DNA from 4 places in the Allobosea sp. 05T433 genome. Region 3 is predicted to be linked to each of the others. Evidence: predicted binding sites of a transcription regulator. Region 3 holds the regulator's gene; each other region holds the start of a gene.

Region 1 (4,209 bases), on a different contig from region 3:
TTTCGCGGCTGCATCATCTGACGCTTCCCGCCCTGGTGATTGCCCTCGCGACGGCATCGCTGACGATCCGCAGCCTGCGCAGCGGCATCCTGAACGTGCTCGGCTCGGATTATGTCACGACGGCCCGGGCCAAGGGTAATGGCACCAACCGCACGATGCGCGTGCACGTCCTGCCGAATGCCCTGATCAGCTCGATCTCGGTGCTCGGCGCACATACGAGCTGGATCATCGGTGGCACGGTCGTGATCGAAACGGTCTTCGCCCTGCCCGGGCTCGGCTCGCTCTTCGTTGAATCGATATTCGCCCGCGACTACCCGATGATCCAGGGGCTGACCATCGTCTTTGCCGTGCTCGTGGTCCTGATCAACCTGGCGACGGATATCGCCTACGCGCTGGCCGACCCGCGCATCAGGCTGGATTGAACCATGACGCGACTGCGCCGCCTCAATCCGACGCTGCTGATCGGCCTCGTGATGCTCGCCCTGCTGAGCCTGTTCGTCGGGCTGGGGCAAGTCTGGACACCGCATGATCCCTTCCTCATCGACTACGGCAATACGTTGCAGCCGCCCTCACTCGGCCACTGGTTCGGCACGGACGATCTCGGGCGCGATGTCGCCTCGCGGGTCATGGCGGGCGGTCTCGTCGATCTGAGGGTGGCACTGATCTGTGTCGCGGCGCCGGCCATGTTGGGCGCGGCGATCGGTGCGCTCTCCGGCTATGTCGGTGGCCGCGTCGATACCGTGATCATGCGTATCACCGACATCTTCTGGGCCTTCCCCTTCCATGTCCTGGTGATCGCCATCGTCGGCGTGCTGGGTCCCGGGGAATTCAACCTCTATCTCGCCTTCCTGCTGGTGAACTGGATCTCGTTTGCCCGCATTGTCCGTGGCGAGGTGCTGGTGCTGCGCGAACTCGAATTCGTGCAGGCAGCGCGCAGTTTCGGCGGTACCGACCGGCACATCGTTGCCAGGCATGTCCTGCCCAACGCCGTGACCCCGGCAATCGTCTATGCAATGGCGGATGTCGTCCTGACGATCCTGGCCGTGACCTCGCTCAGCTTCCTCGGCCTCGGCATCCAGCCGCCGACACCGGAATGGGGGCTGATGATCTCGGACGGCCGCGAGTTCCTGTTCGACGCCTGGTGGATCGCGACCTGCCCGGGTCTCGCCATCATCTATACCGGTGTGACCTTCGCCCTGATCGGCGAGGGGGTCGACACCGCCTTGCGCCCGAAGGGCTGACCTTTTCCTGCGCGGCCGATGCCTGCGCCATGAGGACATCATGAGCTTCTTTCGCGACGATACAGAACTGCAGCGGATCGGCCGCGCCATCGAGGCCCATGCGTCTTCGATCTATTCCGGACGTGGTGTCCCGCTGGACCAGTTCGCCTATGTCCTGCTGCGCCCTCAGCCTGCTGGTGAGAAACCGGTTGGAGCTGCCCGCCATGCCGACTGGCGGAGCTACCCATGCTCTTTGGTCAAGGTCTTTCACCTCGTCGCGGCGCAGGCGGCCCTCACGGAGGGACGGTTGACCGAGCATGAGGAACTCGACCGCGCGATGCGCGACATGATCCTCTGGTCGTCCAATTCGGCAACGAACTACATCATCGACCTGCTCACCGGCACGACCGGCGACACATTGCTGCAGGGGGAGGCCCTGGCCGACTGGTGCGAGCGCCGCCGGGAGATCAACCGCTTCTTCGCCGGCTTGGGCTGGTCCGAGTTGGTCGGCATCAATCTCGACCAGAAGCTGATGGATGATTTGCGCTACGGCCGCGAGAAAATCGGGCTCGATCTCTCTCCCATCGGCCACAACCGCCTGACGCCGATCGCAATGGCGCGTCTGATGTCAGAGATCTTTTATGGCTCCTCGTTGTTGCCGGAAGCTCGCCTGAAGCGGGTGCGCGACCACCTCATTCGCGACCAGGAAAGTCCCGACCGGGCCCGCGGCGCCTATCAACTGCTCGGATATCTCGGCGGCGGCCTGCCGGACGGTTCGCGGATCTGGTCCAAGGCCGGACGGACCCGCTGGCTGGGCGATGCACGCGCCGAATTTCGCCGCCACGACACGATGCGCGCCATCCTGCCTGGCGGCGAGGACTTCATCCTGACCGTCTTCACCCAGGGCGAAGCGATCGGAGAGGATGACGGCTTCCTGCCGGGGATTGGTAAGTTGGTTGCAGCCGAGATAGCCGGGATTTGAACGGAATCTTGATGTGCACGGCGACGACCGGCGGTCGGGCGCAACGGAGCGACAGGACCAGCCGCCTCGACGAGGATCAATTTCTGTAGAAAGCGGGGACAGGCCGGGCTATATCAGGCGTTCCTCTTTCGTTCGCGAGACTTCGCCATGACCCGGCGATCCGGCAGCGCCGACCTTCCGCTCCACCATGGCCGCGTGCCCGCCTGGCTCGGTCGGCGCATGACGCAGCTCGGCGCGGTCATCTGCGCGGCGATCATCCATCATTATGGCCGCGACGAGTTGCTGCGGCGGTTGGCGCATCCATTCTGGTTCCAGTCCTTCGGGGCGGTGATGGGAATGGACTGGCACTCGTCGGGTATCACCACCAGCGTGATAGGCGCGCTCAAGCGTGGGCTGGCTCCGCTGTCGGGCGAGCTGGGCCTGCATGTCTGTGGCGGGCGGGGCCGCCATTCGCGCGAGACACCGGCCGAGCTCGAACAGATTGGAGCGAGGGTCGGGTTCGACGGACAGGCGCTCGCCACCGCGAGCCGGCTGGTCGCCAAGGTCGACAGTGCCGCCGTGCAGGACGGCTTCGACCTCTATCTCCATGGCTTCTTCGTCGGGAATGACGGCCATTGGGTCGTGGTGCAGCAGGGCATGAATGGCGATGGCGGCCTCGCCCGGCGCTATCACTGGCAGTCTGAAGGGCTGGGCAGTTTCGTCGAGGCGCCACATGCCGCCATCGATGGCAAGAACCAGGGCAGCATCATCAATCTGACCGACAGGCGCGCCGCCCTCTCCCGCAACGGCCAGATCGATCTGCTGCGCGACATCGGACCGTCGGGGATCGTGAGGGAATTTGCGGCGCTGGAGCGCGACCGGGCGCCGCCGGTCCTGTCGCCGGCGCAGCTTTCCCTACCTCATCTCGTCATGCCGGCACATCACGAGGTCAGGCCCAAGGACGTGATTGCGCGACGGCTCCATGGTGCGCTCGCCGCAGCCGCCGACAGCGCCCCCGCCGATTTCTCGGAATTGCTGCTCGTGCCCGGCGTCGGCGCCCGCACGGTCCGTTCGCTTGCGATGGTCGCGGAAGTGATCCATGGCGCGCCGTGCCGGTTCGCCGATCCTGCGCGCTTCTCTCTCGCCCATGGCGGCAAGGACAGACAGCCGTTCGCCGTGCCCACCAAGGTCTACGACCAGACGATCGCGGTGCTGAAATCCGCCATCGATCGGGCGAAACTCGGTCAGGACGACAGGCTCGCTGCCATCGCACGTCTGGACCGGGAAAGCCGGCGCCTGGAGCGCGTCGTCTCCGGTCCGACGTTGGATGAGTATGTCACGGAGGAGAGACTGCGCTCCGCCGAGTATGGTGGCCGGAGCGTCTTCGGCTGGGAGCGGTCGGACGGTGAAGCGGCACCCGCGCCGCCTGCGAAGGCGAACCCGGCTTGACCGTCAGCCATGGCGCCAGCGCGTCGCCATCGGCATTCCGCCGACGGCGTCTGGCATGCTGACTGGGGGGAGAACAGGACTGCTCTTCATTCGACCGTCCACTGGCAAATGCGAAACCCTCGCGAGCGCTGGCGCATGTCGAGATGAAGATGGTCCTTGTGGGAACTGTCGGCTCCCGGGCCGAGCACGGTGGCGAACCGTTGGCAGACGCTCTTCTGCACCGCGTCGCGCATTGAGCGGGACAGAGGCTCCTGACCCGCGAATGCCACGGCGCGGCCATCCTGCATCAGCAACCCGCCGACATCGAGAGCGTTGCCGCTCGCATGCTCACTGATCGGCGCACCTGTATCGGCGTTTCGTGACCGGCAGGCATATCCGCCGACCCCTGTCAGCTTCGCAAGCCGGGCGTTCTCCTGCCTCGCCAGCGCAGCGAGATCGTCGCGGATCCAGGCGAGAACCTCGAGCGCAAGAGAGCACCGCACGGTGATCGCGCTGTCCAACTCGATCCTGGAACCGTCGGGCATGGTCAAGCGCTGGAACGTCACCGGATCCTCGATCGCACATTCCCCCGTGCTTGCG
Region 2 (4,209 bases), on a different contig from region 3:
TTCTGGGAGACGACCTTCCAGCGCCTCGACCTCCTTCTCGACGAGATGAAGGCCGAGAAAGGCATGAAACCCAAAGGAGAGTGACGATGATGACGACCGCCGATCTGTCCGTCTCGACGCCCAGCGACCGCGAGGTCCTGATGACCCGCCTCTTCAACGCACCGCGCGAGCTGGTCTTCGAGGCCATGAACCGGCCTGAGCTGCTGAAGAGGTGGTTGAGCGGCCCTCCAGGCTGGTCACTGCAGCATTGCGAGGTCGATTTTCGGGTCGGCGGCAGCTTCCGCCACGTCTGGCACGGACCGGACGGCACCGTGATGGGAATGGGCGGGATCTACCGCGAGATCGCGCGCCCTGAGCGTATCGTCCGAACCGAACTGTTCGACCAGGACTGGACCGGGGGCGAGGCCATCGCGACGCTGGTTCTGACGGAGCAGGCGGGCAAGACCGAACTCGCGCTGACCGTACTCTATTCCTCGCGCGAGGCCCGCGACGGCGCGCTCAGGAGCGGCATGAAGGAAGGCGTCGCCGCAAGCTACGGGAAGCTCGACACCCTGTTCGCTGAAAGGCGGCAGGCCGCCTGAGCCATTCCACCTGAGCCGTTTCACCGATCAGTTCCGGAAGCCCTGCACTCGCAGCATTCGGGCGACCGCCCCGCGCTCAGCAAGCAAGAGGAGGAGACGACCATGCAGAAGATCACCCCGTTCCTGTGGTTCGATGGCCAGGCTGAGGAGGCGGCAAAATTCTACACCTCCATCTTCAAGAATTCGAAGCTCGGCGGCGTCTCGCCTATGGCCGCATCCTTCGAGCTCGAAGGCCTGCAATTCACGGCACTCAATGGCGGCCCACGCTTCAAGTTCACGGAAGCGATCTCGCTCTATGTGAACTGCGAAACCCAGGACGAGGTCGATTACTACTGGGACAGGCTCGGAGACGGTGGACAGATCCAGCAATGCGGCTGGCTGAAGGACAGGTTCGGCATCTCCTGGCAGGTCATCCCGTCAGTGCTGCCCAAGCTGTTGAGCAGTCCCGAACAGGAGAAGGCCGGCCGGGCCATGCAGGCGATGATGCAGATGCAGAAGATCGACATCGCCGCGCTTCAGAGGGCCTATGACGGCTAAAGCATCGGCCCGAAAAGTAGATTGCGGTTTTCGGGAAAGCCGATGCAAACACAGAAGCTTAGAACATCGGACCGGATATGATATCCGGTCCGATGTTCTAAGCGGCGCGCAGTCACGGCTAGGCCCGGCGCGCGCGTCAGACGCGCCTGACGTTCTAGAAGGTCGGGAAGCTCCGCGCTCAAGTCCGTTCCTCAGCTTGCGCGACAGCGCAGCTTCAGCCCACTCGTTATTGCGGGTGCCCGATAGACGGTCCTTCGCGCCTGGACGGCGGTCGGGTCTGACTGCTCGAGCGCGAATAAATGCAATCTCGCACCGAGATTCGCGATCTAAGTCATCGAATGCCGCTGGCCGCTCTTGGCAATGATGGAGGGAGAGCCGCCCCGTCCTTCGGATACCAACAAAAAGGCCGCTCCGAACGGTCGGGAGCGACCTTCTGATCCTGAGGAGATTGCGATCCGCAAAGCGGTTCGCCCTCGCTTGCCCTAGAACGGGATATCGTCGTCCAGGTGGGTGCTCGACGAACGCCCGCCGCCGCCGCTGGACATAGCCGGCTGGCGCGAGCCGCCACCGCTGCCCATCGGGCTCGAACGCCCGAAGGAACCGCCGCCGCCCGAACGGTCCTCGACCGAACCGCCGCCCTCGCCATACTCGTCCGATCCGCCCTGCCCGCGGCTGTCGAGAATGGTGAGTTCGCCGCGGAAGCGCTGCAGCACGATTTCGGTCGTGTACTTCTCGACGCCGGACTGATCCTGCCACTTGCGCGTCTGGAGCTGGCCCTCGATGTAAACCTTCGAGCCCTTCTTCAGATACTGCTCCGCGACCTTGGCGAGATTCTCGTTGAAGATCACCACCGAGTGCCACTCGGTCTTTTCCTTGCGCTCACCGGACTGCTTGTCGCGCCAGGTCTCGGACGTGGCGATGCGCAGATTGACGACCGGCTCGCCGCTGCCGAGCCGGCGCACCTCGGGGTCGCGCCCGAGATTACCGACCAGAATGACCTTGTTGACGCTACCAGCCATGAGAGGCTCCATTTCCTGCGCACATCTGCAAATCCGATCGACGACCGGAGCCGGACCCTAGCGCCCGCAGACGTCACTATCAACAATGTTCTTGCTTTGTTCAAGCTCGTTTTGCAGAGTTGTCCCCTGTCTTCATCAGGATTCGCGAGGCAGCCGCCGGAGGTCGGACGAGCCTCGGCGGACGGCGGCACCGATCGCCAAACCGGACGCCCTACTCCTGACGCGAATTGTCAGGAGAAAGACAGCAGCCTATCCCGCTGCATGATATTCATGCCTGCCAGACCGCCGTGAGGCTGGCATGGCCGGGCATTTGCCCTATCTCTACGCCTTACCCGAACGGACGCCCCGATGGCCCGCAAGACCTCTTTGGCTGAACAAGCCGCCACGCTTGAGGACATGTTCGACCGCAACCGCGCGGCCGATCCGAATGCACGCGTGATTTCCGTGCGCGGCGCGCGCGAGCACAATCTCAAGAATGTCGACCTGGCGATTCCGCGCGACAAGCTCGTGGTCTTCACCGGCCTTTCAGGCTCGGGCAAATCCTCGCTCGCCTTCGACACGATCTACGCCGAGGGCCAGCGCCGCTATGTCGAGTCCCTCTCGGCCTATGCCCGCCAGTTCCTCGAGATGATGCAGAAGCCCGATGTCGACCAGATCGACGGGCTCTCGCCGGCCATCTCGATCGAGCAGAAGACGACCTCGAAGAACCCGCGCTCGACAGTCGGCACCGTCACCGAGATCCACGACTACATGCGCCTGCTCTGGGCACGTGCCGGCATCCCCTACTCGCCGGCGACGGGCCTGCCGATCGAGAGCCAGACGGTCAGCCAGATGGTCGACCGGCTGCTGGAGTTGCCGGAGAAGACGCGCGGCTATCTGCTGGCGCCCGTGGTGCGCGGTCGCAAGGGCGAATACCGCAAGGAACTGGCCGACTGGCTGAAGCGCGGCTTCCAGCGCGTCAAGATCGACGGCCAGTTCTACGAGATCCCGGACGCTCCCGCCCTCGACAAGAAGTTCAAGCACGACATCGACGTGGTGGTCGACCGCATCGTCATACGCCCCGACCTCGCCGCACGCCTGTCCGACTCGCTGGAACAGGCTCTGGAGCTCGCCGAGGGTATCGCGGTCTTCGAATATGCCGACGAGAAGGAGGAGAGCGGCGAGGCCAGGCGCATCACCTTCTCCTCGAAATTCGCCTGCCCCGTCTCCGGCTTCACCATCCCCGAGATCGAGCCCAGGCTCTTTTCATTCAACAACCCGTTCGGCGCCTGCCCGACCTGCGATGGTCTCGGCCACGAGATGCGCATCGATGCCAATCTGATCGTGCCCGACAATTCCATCTCACTGAAGAAGGGGGCGATCGCGCCCTGGGCCAAGTCGACCTCGCCCTATTACGGCCAGACACTGGACGCGCTCGCCAAGCATTTCGGCTTCTCGATGACCAAGCCCTGGTCCGAGCTGCCGAAGCAGGCGCACGATGCCATCCTGTTCGGCACCGGCACCGAGCCGGTGCGGTTCGCCTATAATGACGGCCTGCGCGCCTATGAGGTGAAGAAGCCCTTCGAGGGCGTCATCACAAACATGGAGCGGCGCTGGAAGGAGACGGAGTCCGACTGGGCGCGTGAGGAAATCGGCCGCTTCATGTCCGAGACGCCCTGCGCCGCCTGCAACGGTTTTCGCCTGAAGCCCGAGGCGCTGGCGGTGAAGATCGCCGGTAGTCATATCGGCGAGATTTCCCGCCTCTCGGTTCGCGATGCGCTGGCCTGGGTCTCCGATCTGCCGCGCCATCTCACGCCGAAGCAGACCGAGATCGCGACGCGCATCCTCAAGGAGATCCGCGACCGCCTGACCTTCCTGCTCGACGTCGGGCTGGAATATCTGACGCTGGCGCGCGGCTCCGGCACGCTCTCGGGCGGCGAGAGCCAGCGTATCCGCCTCGCCTCGCAGATCGGCTCGGGCCTCACCGGCGTCCTCTATGTGCTGGACGAGCCCTCGATCGGCCTGCACCAACGCGACAATGAGCGCCTGCTCGGGACGCTGCGGCGCCTGCGCGACCTCGGCAATACCGTGAT
Region 3 (4,209 bases):
CGATCTCGGGCCTTCACATGGTGCTGGCCTCCGCCACGATCTTCGGCCTGGTCCGTGGCCTGCTGGCGCTATCGCAAACGCTGGCATTGCGCTGGCCCATAAAGAAACTCGCCGCCCTGGCCGCGATGCTCGGCGCCACGGCTTATTGCATCTTCTCGGGAGCCGAGGTCGCGACGGTGCGCTCGCTGATCATGACATTGGTCATGCTCGGTGCGATTCTCGTCGATCGCCCGGCGCTCAGCATGCGCAATCTGGCTCTCGCTGCGATGATCGTTCTGCTGCGCGAGCCTGACGCGCTGCTTGGTCCAAGCTTCCAGATGTCCTTTGGCGCTGTCGCGGCGCTGATCGCCTTTGCCGAGCGCTGGGAGGATCGCGGCCACTCCGAGGCGCCGGCGAACCTGCCTTGGCCGCTACGGCCGATCTGGATCGCGGTGGTCGGGCTCACGGTCACGACCGTGCTGGCGACGGTCGCAACCGCACCGTTCGGTGCCTATCACTTCCAGACCTTCAACCCCTTCGGTCTGCTCGGCAATGCGCTCGCCTTGCCCTTCGTTTCCCTGATCGTCATGCCTGCCGCTGTCTTCGGCGTGCTCGCCTATCCCTTCGGCCTGGATTGGCCGGCTTGGGCGCTCATGGGAGTCGCTTCGGACTATGTGCTGCAATCCGCGCGCTGGGTTGCGGGATTCGACCACTCCGCGGTGATCATTCCTGCATTCGGGGCCGCGGCGCTCGCATGCTTTGCCGCTGCGCTTCTCTGGATCACGCTCTGGACGACACCGCTGCGCTTCCTGGCCGTCGCCCCCCTGATCGCGGGACTGCTCGTGGCAGCGAAGCCCGACAGGCCCGACATCCTGATCGAACGCGATGGTTCCGGCATCCTGGTCCGCGGGGGCGATGGTCGCATGATCCTGGCGGGGCAACCGAGCCGCTTCGTGCTGCAGCAATGGCTGAACGCAGATGGCGATAATCGCCGGACTGACGACAACAGCCTGCGGGAAGGCGCGGCCTGCGACACGTTGGGTTGTGTCGTCCGCAGCAAGGATGGACGAAGCGTTGCCTTTGCACGTGATCGCCTGGCCATCGTCGAGGACTGTCGGCGCGCCGATCTGGTCATCACGCCGATTCCGTGGAACGCTCCGTGCGCAGCACGACTGATCGACCGCAGGGCATTGTCGCGCGATGGCGCGACCGCCCTTGTCGGCAACAAGGGCGGCTGGCGCGCCCATCTATCAGAGCAGGATGGTGTCGATCGTCCCTGGAGCCGCAAGCGGGAGCGGCCTGCAAGCACGCCGGCTTTGCCGCTGGCGGCTGTCGAAGAACACGAGCCGCTTCAGTAGCGCCGCATCAGGTTGACCAGGCGGCCCTGAATCTTGACGCGGTCCGGTCCCAGCACCCTTGTCTCATAGGCGGGATTGGCAGCCTCGAGCGCGATCGAGGAGCCGCGCTTGCGCAGTCGCTTCAGCGTTGCTTCCTCGTCATCGATCAGAGCCACGACGATATCCCCGGTATTGGCCGTGTCCTGACGCTTGATCACCACCGTATCGCCGTCGAGAATGCCGGCTTCCACCATCGAGTCGCCGCGAACCTCGAGGGCAAAATGTTCACCGGGGCCAAGCATGTCGGCAGGCAGTGCCACGGTATGGCTGCGGCTCTGGATGGCGGAAATCGGTGTACCGGCGGCAATCCGCCCCATGACCGGAATCGCAACCGTGGAGCGCACATCTTCGTCCGGGGGCGGTGCGATCGGCCGGACCTTGCCAAGCCCCCCTTGGACGACGGAGGGGCTGAACCGTCCGCGCGTCGCCTGAGGGCCGCCGGCCCCTTCGGGCAGCTTTATGATCTCCAGCGCTCGGGCTCGATTGGGAAGGCGGCGAATGAACCCGCGCTCCTCCAGCGCCATGATCAGGCGATGGATACCGGACTTGGAGCGCAGATCGAGCGCGTCCTTCATCTCGTCGAAGGAGGGGGGCACCCCTGTCTCGCGCAGGCGTTCCTGGATGAAACGAAGCAGTTCGAACTGTTTGCGTGTCAGCATGGTTCCCGCCGGCGCTCTTTGTATGGAATCGAAACAAAGCACGAACACCATACAGGTTCGCGTTGTGTTCCGCAAGCGCGCTCAGCGTAGGCGGATGATCCGGCAGTTGTCGCCTTTGTTTGCCGGCGCAGCAAACGATTCGCGAATGAGTAGCGCGTCGGCGCGGGCAAGAGTGGCCAGCATCGACGAATCCTGCTTGGCGAAGGGCGTTGCCAGCCATCCTTCCGGAGTGAGCGTCAGTTCCGACCTCATATAGTCTCGCCGCTCATCATTTGCCGGCAAATTTCTTCCGACGATTGCAGGCTCACTCAGATCGCGCTCCGGTTCCGGTACGCCCAGGAGGGTCCTGAGCAGGGGCACGACGAAGAGATGTCCGCAAACGATGGACGAGACGGGGTTTCCGGGCAGGCCGAGCGCGACCATGCGGCCGAGGCGGCCCATCATCATCGGCTTGCCCGGCCGCATGGCGATCTTCCAGAAGCCGAGCGCCATGCCTTGACCGATCAACGCTGCCTGGACGAGATCGTGCTCACCTACCGAGGCTCCTCCGAGGGTGATCAGCACATCGGCATCGGCCTTCCGTGCCTGGCCAATCTTGTCGGCGAGATCGGCATGATCATCGCGGGCAATCCCGAGATCGAGCGCCGTGCCGCCGGCCTGCTCGACCAGCGCGGCGAGCGCAAAACTGTTGGACGCGACGATCTGGTCGGGTCCAACCGGCTCGCCGGGCTGGACCAGTTCGTCGCCAGTCGCGAGGATCGCGACCAGTGGCTTGCGACGCACAGTGAGCATGGGGTGGCCCATGGCTGCCGCGAGGCCGAGGCTCGCACTGTCGAGCCGGCTGCCGGCGAGAAGCAACACCTCGCCCTCGGAGAAGTCCAATCCTGCCTGACGAACGAACTTGCCGCGCTCGGCGCCCTCGCGCACGCGGATCGTCGCAGTGCCGACGCCGTCCGCATTCTCCTGAATCAAGATCGTATCGGCGCCCTCCGGAATCGGAGCACCGGTGAAGATGCGAACAGCCTCATTGGAGCGGACCATCCCTGAGAAGGAACGACCGGCAGCCGATTCGCCGATGACACGCAATTCATTTGCCGGCGCAATATCGTCTGCGCGAACGGCGTATCCGTCCATTGCGGAGTTGGCAAAGGGGGGCTGGGTCCGAAGCGCCTGCAGGTCGGCGGCGAGCACGCGCCCTACGCATTGTGCGAGTGGCAGGGTTTCTGATGGTGTCGGTGCCGGAACGCTGTCGATTAGCGCCTTCAGGGCGACGGGGACGGGCGTGAGGCTCATCGCGCAGTTTCCGGGAGATCGAAGGTGCCGGATTTTCCACCTGACTTGTGGACGAGCCTGATGCCTTCGATCCGCATCGCCCGGTCGACCGCCTTGACCATGTCGTAAACTGTGAGGCAGGCGACGCCGACAGCGGTCAACGCCTCCATCTCGACGCCGGTCTGTCCCTTCATCTTGACCTCAGCGCTCACGCGCACCCCGGGCAATGTCTCGTCCAGGGTGAGGTCGACGCTGATCTTGCTGATCAGCAGCGGGTGACAGAGCGGGATCAGTTCATGCGTGCGCTTGGCGGCCATGATTCCAGCCAGGCGCGCCGTGCCAAGCACGTCGCCCTTCTTGGCGTCGCCATCGCGCACGATCGCCAGGGTCCCGGGCTGCATGACGACACAGCCCTCGGCGACAGCGATGCGCGAGGTCTCCTCCTTGTCGCCAACATCGACCATATGGGCCTGGCCGCTGGCGTCGAGATGGCTGAGCTTGCTCATGCTGCGCTGCGCGCAGAACCGGTCAGGAGATCACGGGTCGCAGCGGCGACATCGTCCTGCCGCATCAGGCTCTCGCCGACGAGGAAGGTGTTGACGCCGGCGCGCTGCAACCGTGCGATGTCGGCATGACTGAAGATGCCGCTCTCGCCAACGATGATGCGGTCCGCGGGGACGCGCGGTGCAAGTCTCTCGGTGACGGCGAGATCGACGGCAAAGCTGCGAAGGTCGCGATTGTTGATGCCGAGCAAGGGGCTGTCGAGCTCGAGGGCGCGATCGAGCTCAGCTTCGTTGTGAACCTCGACCAGCACGTCGATGCCGAGTGACTTTGCCGCCTCGTTCAGCGCGCGGGCTGTCCCGTCATCGACGCCGGCCATGATGATCAGGATACAGTCGGCG
Region 4 (4,209 bases), on a different contig from region 3:
GGAGAGGGTGACGCAGGCGATGAAGATGGCGGCGCCGAGCAGGGCCTGGCGGCGCTTTGCGCCCATCTCGCGCCGATAGAGATCGGCATGGCCGCGAATGGTGGGGTCGTTGCGATCGATCGTCAGGGGCATGTTGGTTCCGTCGCGGGGTTCGCCAGTCGCGGCGGGACGCCACTCCGTCATGGCCGGGACAAACCTGGCCATGACGGTCGGCGGGTAAGCGCTTACGAAGACTTCTTCTTGCGGAGCGCGTCGACGAACTTGTTCAGTTCGATGATCGGGTCGTAGGCCTTGTTGTCGACCGCGACGAGCGGGCCCTGCTTGCCTTCATAGATCTTGTCGAAGGCGACCTTGTCCTTGGTGGCGAGGTTGAGGACGGCGTCGCGGATCGAGGCCTTGAGCGGCTCCGGCAGGTCGGAAAGATAGGCCATCGGCGAGTTCACGATCTGCTCGGACTTGTAGATGATCCGGAAATCGTCGGCCTTGACCATGTTCTTGCGGGCCATGCGCTGCAGGTTGGATTCCTGCTCGTCGTTCCACCAGTTGGCGGCGATGTCGACGGTGCCCTGGCCGAGCGCGATGACCGCGTTCTCGTGGCTGCCGGTATAGACGACCTTGCCGAAGAAGGTCTCGGGCTCGATCTTCATGCCGTCGAGCACGAAGCGCGGCACATTGTTGCCAGAGGTGGAATTGGGATCGACGAGGCCGAGATTCTTGCCCTTCAGGTCCTCGACCTTCTGATAGGGCGAGTCCTTCTTCACGTAGAAGACGGAGTGGTAGCCCTTGGTGCCGTCGAGATTGGTCTCGATCGCGAAGGCATCGACCTTGGCGCCGGTCATGCGGGCGCGGGCGAAGGAGGCGGGGCCGTACATGCCGATATGGATGTTGCCGGCGCGCTGGCCTTCGATGATCGCGGCATAGTCGTTGGCGATGCGCAGCGTCACCTTGGTGCCGAGTTCCTTCGCGAGGTAGTTGACGAAGGGGGTGTAGCGCTCGACGACGCCAGACGCGTTCTCGGACGGGATGATGGCGAAGATCAGCTCCGGATACTTGGCTTTCCAGTCCTGCGCGAAGGCGGGAGCGGCGAGCGTCGCGGCCAGGCCGGCGGCGGCGAGCGTGAGGGTATGACGACGGGTCAGCATGGTTTGCTCCTGTTGAAGGCTGTTGGCGGTCTTTTCAGGTGTGAGCGGTCCTGGCCGGGCTTGAACCCGGCTCAGGCCGCGGTCTGCTTGGCGCGCTTGGCTTCGGCGATGGCGATGGCATCGAGCGCGTCGAGCGCCTCGGCGCCGGCATCCTTGGCCTCGATGCCGTAAAGTTCGGCCGCGATCTCGCGGGTCAGCGCCTGCGGCACGTCGTCGAACACGACCTTGCCTGCGGCCATGCCGATCAGTCGGTCGCAATATTTCGCCGCGATATCGAGATCATGCAGATTGCAGATCACGGTGATGCCGTCCTCGCGATTAATGCGGAAGAGCGCATCCATCACGACCTGGGTGTTGCGCGGATCGAGCGAAGCGATCGGCTCGTCGGCGAGAATGACCTTCGGCTCCTGGACCAGGGCGCGGGCGATCGCGACGCGCTGCTGCTGGCCGCCCGAGAGGGTCTCGGCGCGCTGGGCCAGAAGATGGCCCATGTCGAGACGCTCGAGTGCGGCGATGGCGCGGATCTTGTCGTCCGGCGAGAAGCTCTTCACCAGCGTCAGGAAGGCGGAGCGGTGATTGAGCCGGCCGAGCAGGACATTGGTCAGCACGTCGAGGCGTCCGACGAGATTGAACTGCTGGAAGATCATCGCGGTGTCGCGACGCCAGGCGCGCAGTTCGGCGCCCTTCAATGCGGTGACATCGCGCTCGTCGCTGATCAGGCGGCCGGAACTCGGCTCCGCCAAGCGGTTGATCATGCGCAGCAGGGTCGACTTGCCGGCGCCGGAGCGGCCGATGACGCCGACCATTTCGCCCTTCGGGATCGACAGCGAGACATTGTCCACGGCGGCTTTGCCGCTGAAGCGCTTGGTCAGGCCTTCGATACGCAGCATGAACGGTCTTCCCATCGAGGAGCGAGCATGGCGACATCCGGACATGGGCGAGGCGCAGTCCGGAGCTCATGCTCTCTTGCAGTGCGCAAACCGGTATCGGCGACAGATGACAGGGCCGTGACAGCAGGATCGGGGGCTATGGGGCGGGGCGTCACGGAGGCTGTTGACTCGTCTGAGGCGGCGGAGTCATAAAGAACAAAATAGGAACATTTGGAGTGCCAAGACGTGAGCGATCATGCCGTCGCCGCGCTGCGGCGAAGCATTGCCGGTTTGGAAAGCGTCTCCGTCTCGCTGGGCGGGGAGGCGAGCTTCAGCCTTGGCCACGCGGCGGCCGATGCGGCGCTGGGGCCGCTGCGCCGCCATGCCCTGCACGAGATCGTGGCTGCGGCGCATCAGGCTCCGGCGGCGACGGGCTTCGTCGCCGGGCTGATCGCGCGGCTGGAGCGGCGGCCGGTCGTCTGGCTGCGGCAGGATTCCGCCGGCGCGGAAGGGGGCGAACTCTATGCGCCGGGGCTTGCAGCGTTCGGGCTCGATCCCGACCGGGTGCTTGCGGTGCGGGGGCGCGATCCGCTTGCCGTGCTGAAGGCGGCGGGCGACGCCTTTCCGCGCGGCAATGACCCGCGCTCGGGTATCGGCGCGGTGGTGATCGAGCTCGAAGGTGCGCCGGCCTGCCTCGATCTCACGGCCAGCCGGCGTCTCGTCCTGGCGGCGCGGGATGCCGGCGCGACGGCTTTTCTCCTGCGGCTGGGAAGCAGTCCTGCTCCAAGCGCGGCGACGATCCGCTGGTCGGTTTCGGCGGCGCCTTCGGAGGGGCGGATGAGAGCGCATGGGCCGGGCCGGCCGAGTTTTGCGGTCACGGTGCTGCGCAACCGGCATGGGGCGACAGGGCAGTGGGTGATGGAGTGGGACAGTCATGCGTATAGCTTCCGCGAGCCGCTTCCTGTCGCTCTGGTTCCCGCGCCTGCCCATCGACCGGATCAGACGCAGCCAGGGCGCATCCGTTCGGGCAATATCGCAGAGGCCTGGCCCGCAGCCCGGCGGGCCAGCGGATGATCCTGGTCCTCTTGTTGTGGTGGGCAAGGCGAAGGGCGCCTTCCGGCTGACGAGCCTCGATGCCGAAGCCGAACGTCTCGGCCTTCATGCGACCATGGCGCTGGCCGATGCGCGGGCGATGATCCCGCGGCTGGTCGTGGTCGAGGAGGACAGGGCGGCCGATGCGGCCCTGCTCTACGCCGTTGCCGACTGGTGCGACCGCTATACACCGCTGGTCGCGCTCGATGGCGAGGATGGATTGCTGCTCGATATCTCGGGCTGCACCCATCTCTTTGGCGGCGAGGCCGCGCTTGGCCGCGACTGCCTGCTTCGGCTGAAACGACAGGGCTTTACGCTGCGCGCCGCCATTGCCGGGACGGCGCGCGCCGCCTGGGGTGTCGCGCGCTATGGGCGCGGCGGCATCGTGCCGCCGGACGGGGAGAGCGAGGCCCTGTGGCCCTTGCCGACCGCGGCGCTTGGACTGGAGGCGGCACGGCAGCACGGGCTCGCGCGCATGGGCCTCACCCATATCGCCGATCTGGAGACGCGGCCGCGCGCGCCGCTGGCCGCCCGTTTCGGCCGCGACCTGCTCGACAGGCTCGACCAGGCGCTTGGCCGCCTGCCGCAGGCGCTGTCCCCGCGACGACCGCTGCCGGACTGTATGGCGGAGCGGCGTTTTGCCGAGCCGCTGGCGCATGAGGCCGGTATCCGGGCCGCCCTGGCCGGCCTGGAGGAAAGTCTCGCCGGCATGCTGGAAGCGCGGGGCGAAGGCGCAAGACTGTTCGAGGCGAGCTTTTTCCGCAGTGACGGGGCCGTGCGCCGTCTCGGCATCGAGACCGGGATGCCGTTGCGCGATCCGGCTGCGCTCGACCGGCTCTTCGCCCTGAAGCTGGATGCCTTGGCGGACCCGCTCGATCCCGGCTTCGGCTTCGACCTGATCCGGCTCTCGGCCGGTGCGACCGAGCCTTTCGCCGTCGATCAGGGAACGCTCGCCGCCGGGGGGAAGGAGGAGCCCGACGAAGCCGCCGCCGAGCGGGCATTGACGGAGGTCGCCGATGCGATCGCGGCCCGGATCGGCCCGGATCGCGTGCGGCGTTTCCTGGCGCAGGACAGCCATGATCCCGAGCGTGCGGCGCTGGCGGTGC

What was found. Region 3 encodes LexA, which represses DNA repair genes until DNA is damaged. Its sites were predicted from a motif close to TGTTCNNNNTGTGTTCNG; they were not measured.
Region 1: a site for LexA is predicted at 2,321-2,338, ahead of AC1DGP_RS30070 (DUF763 domain-containing protein). Genes of this name have one in related genera too.
Region 2: a site for LexA is predicted at 2,224-2,241, ahead of AC1DGP_RS11950 (single-stranded DNA-binding protein). Genes of this name have one in related genera too.
Region 4: a site for LexA is predicted at 2,224-2,241, ahead of AC1DGP_RS18025 (ImuA family protein). Genes of this name have one in related genera too.

What each region holds. Positions count from the first base shown of each region.
Region 1 covers NZ_JBFTKS010000033.1:10,866-15,074, forward strand. Annotated here, with positions in the region: gene AC1DGP_RS30055 (ABC transporter permease) at 1-422, shown strand, start outside; gene AC1DGP_RS30060 (ABC transporter permease) at 426-1,241, shown strand; gene AC1DGP_RS30065 (serine hydrolase) at 1,282-2,202, shown strand; gene AC1DGP_RS30070 (DUF763 domain-containing protein) at 2,350-3,630, shown strand; gene AC1DGP_RS30075 (extensin-like domain-containing protein) at 3,717-4,209, opposite strand, start outside.
Region 2 covers NZ_JBFTKS010000007.1:117,474-121,682, reverse strand. Annotated here, with positions in the region: gene AC1DGP_RS11965 (ArsR/SmtB family transcription factor) at 1-84, shown strand, start outside; gene AC1DGP_RS11960 (SRPBCC family protein) at 87-581, shown strand; gene AC1DGP_RS11955 (VOC family protein) at 684-1,118, shown strand; gene AC1DGP_RS11950 (single-stranded DNA-binding protein) at 1,601-2,137, opposite strand; gene uvrA (excinuclease ABC subunit UvrA) at 2,534-4,209, shown strand, end outside.
Region 3 covers NZ_JBFTKS010000011.1:129,359-133,567, forward strand. Annotated here, with positions in the region: gene AC1DGP_RS17200 (ComEC/Rec2 family competence protein) at 1-1,337, shown strand, start outside; gene lexA (transcriptional repressor LexA) at 1,331-2,035, opposite strand; gene AC1DGP_RS17210 (molybdopterin molybdotransferase MoeA) at 2,117-3,328, opposite strand; gene moaC (cyclic pyranopterin monophosphate synthase MoaC) at 3,325-3,813, opposite strand; gene trpC (indole-3-glycerol phosphate synthase TrpC) at 3,810-4,209, opposite strand, start outside.
Region 4 covers NZ_JBFTKS010000012.1:80,095-84,303, forward strand. Annotated here, with positions in the region: gene phnE (phosphonate ABC transporter, permease protein PhnE) at 1-132, opposite strand, end outside; gene phnD (phosphonate ABC transporter substrate-binding protein) at 225-1,142, opposite strand; gene phnC (phosphonate ABC transporter ATP-binding protein) at 1,214-2,032, opposite strand; gene AC1DGP_RS18025 (ImuA family protein) at 2,258-3,085, shown strand; gene AC1DGP_RS18030 (Y-family DNA polymerase) at 3,105-4,209, shown strand, end outside.